One region of the Paenibacillus liaoningensis genome, then DNA from elsewhere that is predicted to be linked to it. Evidence: predicted binding sites of a transcription regulator. Region 1 holds the regulator's gene; the other holds the start of a gene.
The links. The regulator Rex, encoded in region 1, represses fermentation and respiration genes when NADH is low (regulators of the CRP and FNR family bind a similar motif). The targets are predictions, from matches to a motif close to TTGTGAAATATTTCACAA.

Region 2: a site for Rex is predicted at 2,009-2,026, ahead of nadA (quinolinate synthase NadA). Genes of this name have one in related genera too.

Annotation. Positions count from the first base shown of each region.
Region 1 covers NZ_JCAALU010000018.1:48,207-56,001, forward strand. The annotation lists gene panC (pantoate--beta-alanine ligase) at 1-552, shown strand, start outside; gene panD (aspartate 1-decarboxylase) at 545-928, shown strand; gene AC6B99_RS25940 (tetratricopeptide repeat protein) at 1,042-1,779, shown strand; gene dinG (ATP-dependent DNA helicase DinG) at 1,798-4,662, shown strand; gene AC6B99_RS25950 (redox-sensing transcriptional repressor Rex) at 4,659-5,315, shown strand; gene AC6B99_RS25955 (amidohydrolase family protein) at 5,296-6,597, shown strand; gene AC6B99_RS25960 (hypothetical protein) at 6,597-7,124, shown strand; gene AC6B99_RS25965 (hypothetical protein) at 7,271-7,795, shown strand, end outside.
Region 2 covers NZ_JCAALU010000028.1:31,288-39,082, reverse strand. The annotation lists gene nadB (L-aspartate oxidase) at 1-961, opposite strand, end outside; gene nadA (quinolinate synthase NadA) at 1,001-1,939, opposite strand; gene AC6B99_RS31180 (ABC transporter permease) at 2,356-3,318, opposite strand; gene AC6B99_RS31175 (ABC transporter permease) at 3,320-4,414, opposite strand; gene AC6B99_RS31170 (ABC transporter ATP-binding protein) at 4,420-5,967, opposite strand; gene AC6B99_RS31165 (BMP family lipoprotein) at 6,086-7,153, opposite strand; gene ftsH (ATP-dependent zinc metalloprotease FtsH) at 7,671-7,795, opposite strand, start outside.

The DNA.
Region 1 (7,795 bases):
GTAACAGACCGCTTATGCGGCGCATCGCGCCCTGGTCATTTTGACGGCGTTGGAACGGTCGTCAGCAAGCTGTTTCATCTGGTGCAGCCAGACCGGGCCTACTTTGGCATGAAGGATGCCCAGCAAGTCGCAGTCATTCAGCAAATGACCGATGACTTGAATTTCCCTGTTACGATCGTGCCATGCCCGATTGTGCGGGAGCCGGATGGCCTTGCGCTTAGCTCGCGCAACGTATATTTGAATGCGGAGCAGCGGTCGCAAGCTGCTGCCCTTTCTTCATCGCTTGCAAAGGCGCGGGAATGGATGAAGGACGCCTCGCTAACGCCAGCAGAGCTTGTGAACAAAGTGCGTGCTGCGATTAGCGAAGCACCGCTTGCCAATATCGATTATGTCGAAGTACTGGAATACCCTGCACTTGCCACACCTGTTGCTGACGTTCCTTTTCAAAGTACCCGCAAGCGTTACATTTTGGCTTTAGCCGTAAAATTCGGGGCGACCCGTTTAATTGATAATGAGCTGTTTGAACCTTTGGAGGTGAATGGCAATGTTTAGAACGATGATGAAATCAAAGCTGCACCGCGCGACGGTAACAGAGGCAAACCTCAATTACGTCGGCAGCATTACCATTGATGAGGATTTAATGGATGCGGCGGATCTTTGGGCCAATGAAAAGGTGCAAATCGTAAACAATAATAATGGTGCCCGCCTTGAAACATACGTTATAAAAGGGGAGCGAGGCTCTGGCGTTATTTGCCTCAATGGCGCAGCTGCCCGACTCGTACAGCCAGGAGATACGGTCATTATTATTTCTTATGCATCGATGACGGAGGAAGAGGCTAGAAATTACAAGCCGCGCGTCGTTATTTTGGATGAGGCGAACCGTCCGGTGTCGCAAATGACGGAAGAAATTCATGCGACGATTTTGTAAGCAGGCGCAAGTCAGTTCCTCCGTTATGTAAAGGCTGGTTCCAAGTATGAAAAGCACCCGCTTAACAAAGAATGAGGTTATCACTCCTCAATTCTTTGGTGAAGGCGGGATGCATGATGTTCCAGCATATGTTTGCGACGATGAACGAAATGCTCGACAACATTATTGATTCCTACCCTCTGGCGGCGGAGGAACAGAAGCAATATTATGACGAGCAGCTTTACGCTTTGAAGCAAATCAGCGATTCTTTAATTGAGCAATGGATTGATTTTGAAGAAAAATTTGCCGTTTTCACAGAGGAAGAGGCCGAGCCTTCAAATGCTTCACTGCTTACAGCAGCAGCGGAGTATGTAGGACAAGCGCCAGCGGCTGTGCAGCCACTGCAGCAGCAGCAAGCAGAAAAGCCAAACGTCTCACAGCAGCCTATTTCTGGCATGACTGTGGAGCAAGCGGAGCTCATATCCAAAGGACAAGGCTATTATCAATTATTTATGTTTTCCCATGCTGCAAAGCAGTTCCAGCTTGCTGTAAACCACCTGCCGGAATGCAATTTAGCAAGGCTGTTTTTGGCTATGACGAATATGCACCTGCAAAATTGGAGTGAGGCGCAGCGTCATTTTCAACTGCTAATTGAACTTACGGACTATCCGAAATGGCTCGCTTTAAGCTATAATGCCCTTGGGTGCATTCAAGCGGTTCATTTAAACTTGGAGCAGGCAGAGCAATTTTTCCTTAAAGCCTATGAGCTGGACCCAAGCTTTAAGGATCCGCTGAATAATTTGCAGAGCTGCCGGGAACGTCCGCAGCAGTTGTCATTATTGTTCGGCAGCACGGAGCTATGCTGCTTGTGAGAGGATCGGATTTATTTTATGAAATATGCAGTGCTTGATTTGGAAACGACCGGACACAGCGCCTCCGATGATATTTTGCAGGTGGGGCTGGTCCTCCTTGATGATGATCTTGAAGTTATTCATACGTATAATTCGTTTGTAAAGCCAACGATTGCGATACCACCGTTTATTACGCAGCTAACGGGCATTGACGAGGCAATGGTGGCGGATGCTCCTGAGCTGTCTGATGTGCTGATGGATATGATTCCGCTGCTTGATGATGCGGTGCTTGTCGCGCATAATGTCAATTTTGACGCTGGTTTTCTGAACCAAGCGCTTGATCGCAGCGGCTACCACACGTTTGCAGGGCGCAGGCTCGATACGATTGAGCTGCTGCGCATTCTTTTTCCATCGATTACGTCTTACCAGCTTGGTGCTGTGTCTGAGCAGTTCGGCATTACGCATGATCATCATCATCGCGCTGATAGCGATGCGATGGCGACCGCCGTTATATTCGCCAAATCAGTTCAAAAGCTACGGAGCTTGCCGCTGCTGACTTTGCAGCGGTTATCTTCGCTTGTAGACAATGGCAGCGATTTAAGCTGGTTTATTACACTGACGCTTAAGCAGGTGGAACAGAACATCGTTATGGGTGTTCCGGATTATGATTTTTTCAACCAGTTTGCGTTGAAAGCCAGAGAATGGACAGAGGAAAAGCCCGCGCGAAGCGAAGAGGGAGCCTCGCCTTTGCAGGATATGTCATTCGAGCAATATTTGGATGAAATCAAGCAGCGTTTTATTGAGCAATTCCCGAATTATGAAGAACGCGAAGCGCAAATGACGATGTTCCATGAAGTGTTTGATTCGCTGGACAGCAAACGCCATTTGCTCATTGAAGCGGGTACAGGTACAGGAAAGTCTCTCGGTTATCTGATTCCAGCGCTCTATTATGGTATCCGTCAAGATGAGAAGATAGTCGTCAGCACGCATACCATTAATTTGCAAGAGCAGCTAAGGCATCGCGATGTGCCGCTGCTTAAACAGATTTTGCCGATAGAGTTCCGAGCTTCTATTTTCAAGGGCAGAGGGAATTATTTGTGCCTGCGCAAATTTGAAAGTAAAATAAATACGAGGGATATGATGTCCCCCGTTGATGATGCAATTACTGCCTCGCAAATGGTCGTTTGGCTGGGCGAGACGGAAACAGGCGATCAGGAAGAGCTGAATTTCAGCAACAAGGGGACTGATTTCTGGTCGACCGTTGCCAGTGATGCAGATTCCTGTCTGAACCGGGCTTGTCCTTGGTTCAAACGCTGCTATTACCATCGTGCTAAGCATGAAGCTAATATTGCCGATGTGTGCATTACGAATCACTCCATGCTGTTTACAGACATTCAAGCGGATCATCGGCTGCTGCCGACTTACAGCCATTTGATTGTCGATGAAGCACATCATGTGGAGGAAGTAGCCAGCAAGCATTTAGGCATGCAGCTCGGCTATTATTCGATAACGAATGCGATTACGCGGATGTTCAAGGATAGTCGTTCCGGCTTGCTGCCATCGTTGCGCATTCATCTTCAGCAGGAAAGCGATGAGCGGGTTCAAGGCTGGCTTGAAACGATTGACACCATTATCCCGACCTTCACGGAAGTGAAGGAGCATTGGGAGAGGCTGTTTGAAATGCTGTACAGCTTTGTGCAAGCTTCTCCTGACGCGATGGGTGAAAACAATCAATCCGTTTATCGTCTGCGAGGCGATAGCCTGCCGGAAGGCTGGTCCGAAGTGCTCGCCGAAGAGACCAATATTCATACGGAGCTCATTCGCGTGCTGAAGACAGCTGAGAAAATGTCCGAGGAAATTAAAGACCGCATCGATGAGCTGGCCGTACAGGCGCTTGTAACGGATCTGAATGGCGTTTTGCGCGATTTGACGAGAGTTAAGGATGATCTGCGCAGCTTTATGAAAGTCGATCAGACGACTGACGTATTCTGGCTGGAAGCCAACATGACCTACAAGCATCGCTCGCTGCATCTTTATGCGGTGCCGATTGATGTGAGCAGCCAGCTTCAGCAGTATTTATTTGATGTGAAGGACAGCATTATTTTAACGTCAGCCACCCTTTCGGTGCAAAAGTCATTCCAGTTCGCCGAAGAGCAGCTTGGACTTAGCGGCTTTGAAGAGGCGGGCAGATTGCGCACCGTGCAGCTGGCATCGCCGTTTAATTACCGGGAGCAGGCGCTCGTCATTATTCCGCGCAATTTCCCTGTTCTTAAAGGCTCGGCGGGCGAGCCCGCATTTATTTCAATGCTCGTCTCTTCTTTGGCAGATGCAGTGCAGCAGACCAATGGCAGAATGCTGGTGCTGTTCACCTCTTACCGAATGCTCAAGCAGGTATATGACCCGCTTAAAGCGGCGCTCGCGGCCACCAGCCTTCAAGTGCTGGGCCAAGGCATCGACAGCGGCAATCGTACGAAGCTGACGCGGCGTTTTTTGCAGCAGCCAGAGTCCGTACTGCTTGGTACAAGCAGCTTTTGGGAAGGCGTTGATATTCCAGGCGAAGCCTTGACTTGCCTTGCCATCGTCCGATTGCCGTTCCAACCGCCCAATCATCCGCTGCTGGAAGCGAAGTCGGAATTGCTGCAGCGCCAAAAGCAAAATCCATTTATGAAGCTGTCAATTCCGCAAGCGGTTATTCGCTTCAAGCAGGGATTCGGCAGGCTCGTGCGAACGGCGAAGGATAAAGGCATTGTCATTATTTATGATACGCGAGTGATTGAAACGTATTATGGCAAGCATTTTCTGTATTCCTTGCCTGGCCCGAAAATTGAGCATATGCATATAGAGCAAATTGTACCGAGAATGAAAGAATGGCTTGGTGCCGAGAGGGAGGAGGAGAACGGGTGAAGCAGACGAAAATATCGGAGGCCGTCGTAAGACGCCTCCCCATTTACCTGCAAGTGCTGAACGAGCTGAACAACCGGGAGGTGCAGACCGTTTCGTCCCAGGAGCTTGGCGTCAAGCTGGATTTGAATCCGGCGCAAATCCGCAAGGACTTGGCGTATTTCGGCGATTTTGGCCGTAAGGGCATCGGCTATGATGTGACGTATTTAATTGAAAAAATCCGCCAAATTCTCAAGCTTGATCAGACGATAAATGTCGCCCTTGTCGGAGCTGGTAATTTAGGCCATGCGCTGTGCAATTATAATAAATACTCCAAAGACAATATGAAAATCATCGCGGTGTTTGATGTGCATCCATCTAAAATCGGCTCGCAAATTAATAATTTGACCGTTATGCCGATGGATATGCTGAAACAAACGGTGGAGGAAAACAATATCCGGATCGGCATTATAACCGTTCCCGGATTTGAAGCGCAAAACGTTGCTAATCAATTTATTGACGCCGGCATTGAAGGCTTGCTTAATTTTGCCCCAGCGATATTGAAGGTACCTGAGGAAATTCGCATACATCATGCTGACTTTACGAAAGAGCTGCTAAGTCTGGCCTATTACTTGGAGAGGGAAAGGGATGACGAAAATGAGCCAAATTTGGATTGAAAATGGACGTTTTGTAACGATGGAGGATGGCGAGCATGTGCTGCAAGGGCATATGGTTGTAACCGATGATCGCATTACATATATCGGAGCAGAAGCTCCAACTGGGCTGCAAGCCGATGTGCAAAAGCTGGATGGCAGCAAGCTTGCTTTTATGCCGGGTCTAGTAAACACGCATGGACATGCGGCTATGACTTTGCTGCGCGGCTATTCCGATGATCAAAACCTGCAAGTATGGCTGGAGCAAAAAATGTGGCCGATGGAAGGCAAATACATCGACCTTGATACCCGTGCGGGCAGCGCGCTTGCCGTGGTGGAAATGCTTAAATCCGGTACGACAGCTTTCGTGGATATGTATGACCGCATGGACCAGCTGGCCGAAGTTGTTGAACAGTCCGGCATTCGCGGCTGTCTGACGCGCGGCGTCATCGGCCTTTGCCCGGAGGATGTACAGCAAGCTAAGCTGGCGGAAGCGATTGCTTTCGCACGCGATTGGAACGGCAAGGCCGATGGCCGGATTACGACGATGATTTCGCCGCATGCGCCTTATACATGCCCGCCAGATTATATTGAGAAATTTGTTCAGGCCGCTCATGATTATGATTTGCCACTGCATACGCATATGTCAGAATCGATTGCCGAAGTAGAGCAGAACGTTCGCGATTATGGCGTTCGTCCCGTTCAGCATCTCGACAATTTAGGCTTCTTCTCGCGTCCGGCGCTCGTTGCTCATGCGGTGCATTTGAATGACGAGGAAATTGCGCTGCTGGCTGAACGCAAAGTAGCCGTATCGCATAACCCGGTCAGCAACCTCAAGCTGGCAAGCGGCATTGCCCGCGTGCCTGCTTTGCTTCGCGCAGGTGTAACTGTATCATTAGGCACGGACAGCGCGGCGAGCAACAACAATCTTGATCTATTCAAGGAAATCAATCTTGCGGCTTTGCTGCATAAAGGTGTTTCTGGCGATCCTACGGTTGTGCCAGCCATTGAAGCTTTGCGTATGGGAACGGTATACGGCGCTCGCTCCATTTGGCAGGAGGATTCCATTGGCCGCCTGCGCGTTGGCATGAAGGCTGACTTCATCGCGATCGATATTGAACAGCCGCATTTTTATCCACAGACGGATATTGTGTCCCATTTGGTATATGCCGGCTCTGGCCGCGACGTTAAGCATGTATGGGTGGACGGCCGCCAAGTTGTACGGGATGGCGAATGCACGCTGCTTGATGAGGAGAAAATTCGTCACGATGCTCAGGCGAGCTTCGAGAGGCTGTTGAAGGCATAATGCGGGCGAGAACGAGAAAGCCGTTTTGGACGGTAAAACGGGCTGTCTTTATTTCAGTTATTTTTGTTATCGCATTGCTGACCGTTACGATTGTTTATTACCGAACTGTGCATAAGGATTTATGGGCAGAGGAAGCCCCTATTAAAGCGCATGCTATTGAAGCCGCGCAGTTGACGGAAGTCACCGGGATGACGAAGCAGGTGTGGGATGGCATTTCCTGGGTTGTAAAAGGGAATACGGCTGATGAACAAGACGTTTATGTATTTCTAACGACAGCGGAAGGTCCTGTGCTCACGGTGAAAGCGACCGAGCATATTACTCAAGAGCAGGCGGATACTGCTTTACTGGGCAGCGAGCCGGATGCGGATATTAAAAGAACACAGCCGGGTTTGCTGAACGGCGAGCCGGTATGGGAAATTTTTTATAGCCGTGATGAAGCGATAACGAAATATTATTATGCGTATTATTCGTTCCGCGATGGCGCATTTTTGAAGAAATATAGTTTAGTAGGTGACAAGGCGTCCTAGCTGTAATGGATGCCTTAGCTGTAACAGTTGGAATTGCTGGCTATTATTACACCCCCTTATTCAACAGGCGATGTGATATACTTTCGTGTATCGGAGTGGATATGCGTTTGGTATATCACCGTCATTTTGAGAGGGGGATTTTTACGATGTTCAAACTCAAGATTATGCCGATTTTGCTAACAGCTGCTGCGTCCGCCCTCGTTTTATTTGGAGGCTGGCTTATTTATCATCAGGTTGCATTCGCAGCTCCGCTTGCCAAGGCGGTTGATTCAATAGAAGGCATTGTTTCATCCGAGACACCTATTATGGATACGGACCGTATTACTTTCCCGCTGACGCTTTCAGCTGGAGCGGATTTAAAGCATGTATATGAAACGATAGCGGGGCAAAGCAAATCTGTCATTGGAGGCCGCGACATTCAGCTCGATATTGCGAATACAAGCTCGAACGCCAAGCTGGATCAGCTTTGGTCATCGTCTCTATTCAAAGTGGCTGAAGCGATGGAGCACAAAAACTATTCGACTATTCCTGAGACGTTGAAAGCTTTGGCGGATGAACATTCAGGTGTTCACGCCGTTACCGATATGGATGACACCAATATATACATTACGCTGAAAGATGGTACGGCTACGAAGTATATCGTGCTTCCGCGTGTAGCCGCACAGCTGGAG
Region 2 (7,795 bases), on a different contig from region 1:
GCTTCACCATATCCGGCGACTCATGCGTCACATCCAAATAAACGAAGGTTGATTTCGTGGCCTCCATCTCGCTAATAATGGCGCGGGCCACCACGTCACGCGGCGCCAGCTCCAGCTGAGGATGGTAATGCTCCATAAAACGCTCGCCCCGCGTATTGCGAAGTACGGCTCCCTCGCCGCGCACCGCTTCTGAAATCAGGAACCGCGGCGCCCCTGGGTAGCATAGGGAGGTCGGATGGAATTGAACAAACTCTACATCCTGTATATAAGCTCCTGCCCGGTAAGCCATTGCGATCCCATCGCCTGTGGCTACTTCAGGATTCGTCGTGTAACGATAGAGCTGGCCGGCTCCGCCAGAGCATAAAATGGTCGCCTTGCCGCGCACAAGCAGACGCGAGCCGTCGGGCTTTTGCACAACAGCGCCAACACATTCTCCATCATTAGTCACCAAATCGATGACAAAATGGTCGTCCCAAACTTCAATACCCGGCTTAGACAACGCTTTCTCCGATAAGGCTCGTACAATTTCGTAGCCCGTCGCATCCCCATTCGCATGCAAAATACGGCGCTGGCTGTGAGCGCCTTCCTTCGTCAGCGCAAACTCGCCATTTTCCAAATCGAACTGCGTGCCCATTTCAATGAGCTGATTTACACCCTCTGGCCCCTCGTGCACAAGCACATTGACCGCATCCTCCGAGCACAAGCCCGCTCCCGCAATCAACGTGTCATCGCTGTGATAAGCGGGTGAATCATCCTCCGATATGACCGCGGCAATGCCGCCCTGCGCATAGCGGGTGTTGCTGTCCAGCAGCGACTTCTTCGTAATCATCAGCACGGAATGCCGATCACTTGCCCGAAGTGCGGTAAAAAGACCGGCAATGCCGGCCCCAATCACAATAACATCCTTCTCGATTACCGGCAGTTCGTCTAAATTGATGTCTACAAGGTATCTGGGAATCATTTTTCGCGCCTCCAGGCATAGGAGTAGCGCATGCTGCTCCTATTTCACGAGTAACATGCGCTCCAAGGACAAGCGTGCTTGATCCGCCACATGCGGCGGTACATAGATTTGCGGCTGCATCGTTTCGAGGCATTTTACCAGCTTTTTGAGGTTATTAACCTTCATGTTCGGGCAGACCAAATATTTAGATGCAAAAAGGAATGTTTTGTCCGGGCTGTCCAGCCGCAGCTGATAGCCAGTGCCATCCTCCGTGCCGACGATGAACTCCTTGCAATCCGATTCCTTGCAGTATTTAATAATCGCTGTCGTACTGCCGACAAAATCACCCAGCTCCACCACTTCAGGGCGGCACTCAGGATGCACAACAAACTGCGCATTCGGGTGTTTCGCCTTCATTTCCTCTACATCCTTGACCGTCAACATGTCGTGCGTGTTGCAGTAACCTTCCCAGATAATCATATTCTTATCGGTTTTCTGCTGCACGTAATGCCCAAGGTTTTTGTCCGGTACCCAAATGACGTCTTGGCCTTCCACGGAGTTTACAACGTTAACCGCATTTGCCGATGTACAACAAATGTCAGTCTCTGCCTTAATTTCGGCAGATGAGTTAATATACGTAACGACGGTCGCATTCGGATGCTGGGCTTTCAGCTTGCGAAGACCATCGACATTGACCATATCCGCCATCGGGCAGCCTGCACGCTCGTCCGGAATAATAACCGTTTTGTTCGGTGCCAAAATTTTTGCGCTCTCGCCCATAAAATGCACGCCGCAAAATACGATAACATCCGCGTCCGTCTGCGCCGCTTTTTGTGCTAGCAAAAAAGAATCTCCACGGAAATCTGCAACCTCTTGAATTTCATCACGCTGATAATAATGAGCAAGAATGATGGCGTTGCGCTCTTTCTTCAATTGCATTAGCCGTTCCCGCAGTTCGCGGTTCTGCTCCGCCTTGCGTTCAAGTGCCAGTGCTTCCACAGTTAATCCTCTCCTCTTATGAGGGAAGGGCAAGCTGATTGCCCATTCCAGATATGGCTACTTCCGACTTTGTGAATTGATGCACAAACCTAAAAAGTCGTTCGCCTTTCATTTGACCTTTACGGTAAATTCATTTGATAAGGTTTAATTTACTCCAGGCAGATCATGCTGTCAATGCGTTTATGACAAAAGTGTGAATTCCCATTGAAAATAGCGCCTGCCGCAGCTGAACTTTCCATCATTGGCGACTATTGTGTATAAATGCAGCATTTACGCACATAGTTATCAACAAGTTATCCACAATCGTGGGTTTTCTGTGACTAACCTTGCGCAAATAATCAGAATACAAAAAACTTCCCTTGGATTGATCACGACATACGTGATATCCATGGGAAGTTTGGAGCTCTTTGATTCTATTAGCGTTTTGCCGGATCGTATGGTTCGCCAAGCGAGCCTGGAGCAGAAGAACGTCCTACTGCACCTACGAGTACAACCAACGTCAATACGTATGGCAGCATATAGAAAAACTCGGTCGGAATTTGCTGCGACCAATCGAACAGTTGGGCAAAGTTGCGAATCGCTTGCGCGAAGCCGAAGAAAATAGCAGCTCCCGCAACGCCAAGCGGATTCCATTTTCCGAAAATTACAGCCGCGATAGCGATAAAGCCTTGGCCCGAAATGGTATTATGGGCAAAGTTGCTCGTCGTTGTTAACGTAATGGTCGCACCGCCAAGACCTGCAAGTGCGCCGCTAAGCAGCACGCCGATATAACGGTATTTTGTTACGCTGATCCCCACTGTGTCGGCCGAGCTCGGGTATTCTCCGACTGCGCGAAGGCGCAAGCCGAAGTGCGTTTTGTACAGTACAATATAGCTGATAATGACAAGCAAAATAACAACATATGTCGTCGGATAAGCTTTAAAGAACGCCTCTCCAAAAAACGGAATATCTGATAAATAAGGGATTTCCCATTTGTTGAATACATGAGTCAGCGTTGTTGTCTGTCCCGAACCTTCATACAAGCTCTTCGTCAAATAAATCGCGATGCCCGCTGCCAAAATATTAATAACGACACCGACTATCGTCTGATCCGCCTTAAATGTAATGGTAGATACCGCATGTAGAAGGGCAAATATCACCCCATATATAGCTGCCCCCACTAAGCCTATCCACGGAGCAGATTCCTCATAACCAGCTTGTATCGCATAGTCGGTAATGACTGCTGCCGCGAACGCGCCTGACACCATCAGGCCTTCGAGACCGATATTAATAACGCCAGATCGCTCAGAAAAGAGACCACCGAGACCGGTAAAAATAAGCGCCGTAGAAAATACAAGCGTAACGTTAACAAGCTGACCCAATATTTCCAGTGCATTCATATTAGATCGCCTCCTTACGCTTGTCTGCACGTCGTCCAAGGAATGGTTTTATGAAAAACTTTACTATGCCATGCGAAGCAATAAAGAAGATGATCGAACCAATAACGATTCGAACGAGCTCTGGCGGTACGCCCGCTCCAAAGCTCATACCCGCAGAGCCATAGCTGAGACCACCGAACAGTATAGCACCGAACAATACGCCAATTGGCGTATTGCCGCCAAGCAAAGCAACTGCGATACCATCAAAGCCATAGCCCCATGGCGCTGCTAGAATCGTCTGATAGCCAAATACGCCCAGCGTCTCAAACACGCCTGCCAGCCCCGCAAACAAGCCGCTAATAAACATCGACTTTACAATGGTGCGATTGACATTAATGCCTGCATACAGCGCTGCGTCAGGGCTTTGTCCCACTGCTCTGAGCTCATAGCCCTGCTTCGTTCTCCACAGAATAATATAAAATACACCAATACCGAGCAAGGCAATGACCGTACCCCAATGCATACGGGCATGATCCATCGCATCGGACAACCAGCCAATCGATACCAGTGCAGATTCTTGGATTGGATCTGATTTTTGCTGCCCTTTTGCCACAAAAAATGCGCGAATAATGTAATTGGACAAATAAAGCGCGACCCAGTTCAACATGATGGAAGAAATAACTTCGTTAACGCCGCGAACAGCCTTCAAATAGCCGGTCAAGGCCGCCCATAAGCCTCCGCACAGCGCTCCGACAATAATAGCAAGCGGAGCATGTAGAAACCACGGTAGGTCAAGCGTAATCCCGATGACGGTTGCACCAGTCATACCCATCATGAACTGGCCTTCTACCCCGATATTAAACAGGCCCGTACGGAAAGCGAAAGCAACCGCTGTACCTGTGAATATCAGCGGGGTAATTGCACGAATAGCCTCGCCCATATCGTAAGGACTGCCAAATAGCTTTTTGATCAGCGATTGGTAAGCCAGTATAGGATCGAACCCGCCTGCCAGCATGGCTATCGCCCCGCATAACAGACCCAAAATGATAGCCACCAAGGGGACGAGGAAAGATGTTTTATTGAATGTTTTTCCAGCAATTCCTTTGACTTTATCCATGGTTGCTATCTCCCACCTTTGCTCGGCTCATTCGCCGCCGAATTGCCTGCCATCATTAGACCCAGCTGTTGATCATCACGCTGATCAGCATCGGCATAGCCCATTATTTTACCTTCATACATAACCGCAATGCGGTCAGACAACGCGTACAGCTCATCCAGTTCGAACGATACAAGCAAAATCGCTTTACCTGCATCCCGCGCTTCAATCAGCCGCTTATGCACATATTCGATCGCCCCTATATCCAAGCCACGAGTCGGCTGCACAGCAATGAGTAAAGATGGGTTTTTCCAGAGCTCACGCGCAATAATAGCCTTCTGCTGGTTGCCGCCCGACAAGGAGCGGGCCTTCGCCCCAATACCTGACGAACGTACATCAAACTCCGTTACTAATTGATTCGCAAGCAAGTCTATTGCTTTATAATCGATAAAGCCGTTTTTCCCGAACTGAGGATCAAAATACGTATCCAGCACCATGTTTTCGCTGAGCGTGAAATCTAGTACCATACCATGCTTGTGACGATCCTCTGGAATGTGGCTTACGCCTGCAACGGACAACTGGCGCGGCGTTTTATTGATCATTTCCTTACCCTGAAGCTTTACAGATCCGCCTGATGCTTTACGCATTCCTGTAATGGCCTGTACTAGTTCACTTTGTCCATTTCCATCAACACCAGCAATACCCAAAATTTCGCCCGCACGGATATCAAAGGCTACTCCGTTCAGAACAAGTTTTTTCTCTTCGCCCTTCATCGTAAGGTTGTCAACGGATACGATAAGCTCTCCGGGCTCTTTCTTAGTCTTTATAGCCTGGAAATTAACATCGCGGCCTACCATAAGTTCAGCAAGCTGCTGCTCATTCGTTTCTTTGGTCGTGACGGTACGCACAACCTTGCCACGACGAATAACCGTAACGGAATCCGCAAGTGCCATAACCTCTTTTAGCTTATGCGTAATCAAAATAATGGACTTGCCTTCGGCAGCCAAATTGCGCAAAATACCAATCAGCTCTTCGATTTCCTGTACGGTCAGCACCGCTGTCGGTTCATCGAAGATCAAAATTTCGGCCCCGCGGTACAAAGTTTTCAAAATTTCCACACGCTGCTGCATACCCACCGTAATATCTTTAATCCGCACCTGCGGATCTACTTTCAATGCATAACGCTCCGAGATGGAACGGACTTTGTCATTTGCTTGCTTATAATTGACGAATGTGCCAAACTTGCGCGGCTCATTGCCAAGCACAATATTTTCAGCCACCGTAAATGGCTGTACGAGCTTAAAGTGCTGATGCACCATGCCAATTCCGAGTTCAATCGCCTTACCTGCTCCTTCAATAACTGTTTTATTGCCGTTAACCCAAATTTCTCCTTCATCCGGCTGATACAGCCCGAACAAAATGTTCATCAATGTGGACTTGCCTGCACCATTCTCGCCCAGCAATGCATGGATTTCGCCTTTCTTGAGCTCAAAATCAATCGAATCATTGGCTACAAGACCGGGAAAGCGTTTCGTAATCCCCTTAAGTGTGACAGCCGCTGCACTTTGTTTCATCCAGTTATCCTCCCCGGTTTGTTAGCTCCCAATCTCAAAAAAGGACAAGACCAGCTCATAGCAGGTCTTGTCGGCTGTACATAATAAACAAACGACATCTAAATAGATTAATTGAAAATTATTTAATATCAGCTGGAACTACAAGCGATCCGCTAATAATTTGTTGTTTGTAATCTTCAACTTTTTTCATAATTTCTTCAGAAACGTTAGGGTTGTTTTCTGGCAGACCTACTGCGCCGTCTTTCAGACCAAGAACAAGCGATTTGCCGCCTTCCCATTTGCCGTTAATCAGGTCATTAGAAACTTGGTAAATGGCAGCTTCAACGCCTTTAAGCATGGAAGTAAGTGTGACTTCGTTGCCGAATTCGATCGATTGGTCCTTATCAACACCGATTACCCAAACATCTTGGCCTGCTTTTTTACGAGCTGTTGCTTCGTTAAATACGCCGTTACCAGTACCACCAGCAACTTGGAAAATAACATCTACGCCATCATTGTACATAACAGCTGCTGCTGCTTTACCTAGATCTGGTTTACCGAACTCGCCTGTGTAGTTGCGAATGATTTTCGCATCAGGATTTACTGCTGCTACACCTGCGTTGAAGCCTGCTTCAAACACAGTTACGCTTGGGATTTCCATGCCGCCCACAAAACCAATTTTATTCGATTTTGTTGTCAAGCCAGCAACTACACCTACAAGGAACGAACCTTCGTTAGCTGCGAAGTTAACAGAAACAACGTTTGGTGCGTCAACAGCGGAGTCGATGATGCCGAACTTGGAGTCTGGATTGTCTTTCGCTACTTTACCCATTGCATCTTGGAACAGGAAGCCTACGCCCCAGATCATATCGTATTTCTCAGAAATGAATGCGCGCAGATTCGGTTCCATATCAGCGTCGCCTTTACTTTCAAGATATTTCGTCTCCGAACCTGTATCTTTAGTTACTTTTTGCAAGCCATCCCAAGCGCTTTGGTTGAAGGATTTATCATTTACGCCGCCTGTATCTGTAACCATACCGATTTTGAGTTTAGCACCTGCTGCTGCCGATTCTTCAGGTGCAGCAGACGCTTCAGGCGACGCTGCTCCGTTTGTGCCAGAAGTACCCTTGTTGCCACCGCCACAAGCAGACAATACTAATGCGAACATAAGAACAATAGACAACATAAAACCTAAACGTTTTTTCATCTTCGATTTCTCCCCTTAATATAGATGTGTTGTAACTGCAACCTGCTTGCTTCTATTATTGTTGTTGTGCTTGGCTGCTATTCTCTTTATTATAATTGCTTATCTACATACGTCAACATTTTTACGTCATGTAACATGACATAGAAATTTTGTTCACGTCTATATCTCACAATTATTTAACATTTGTGCCAAACACGCCATTAAAAACCTCACACACACCCGACAAAACCAAATAATGGCTACGTTTTACCTCTATTATTATAGGCTAAACCCGAACATTAATAAAGTAAAATTAATCAAGCGTAAACGGCTTAAGCCGTCCTCTGGCGGCAAAGCACCGTTTCGAGGGTGAAATATAAGCCCTTTATAAGGACGTACCTTATAAATGCTTTTATTTCAAAAAAAGACAGCTATTTTCTCGGTCACTACTGAGAAAATAGCTGTCTCCATAAACAACGGGAAAGGACGCTTGTTCAACGACCGACTATACCTGGTTTAAAACACGTCCTTATCCTGTTTATTTCGGTTCTTCCTCATCGTTCGGTTTATCATCAGGCTTATCCAATGAAGGCGGAGTAATTTCTCCCGCTTCTCTTGATTGAATACGAACCTTTACATCGCCAATCGTATCGACGATTGGTT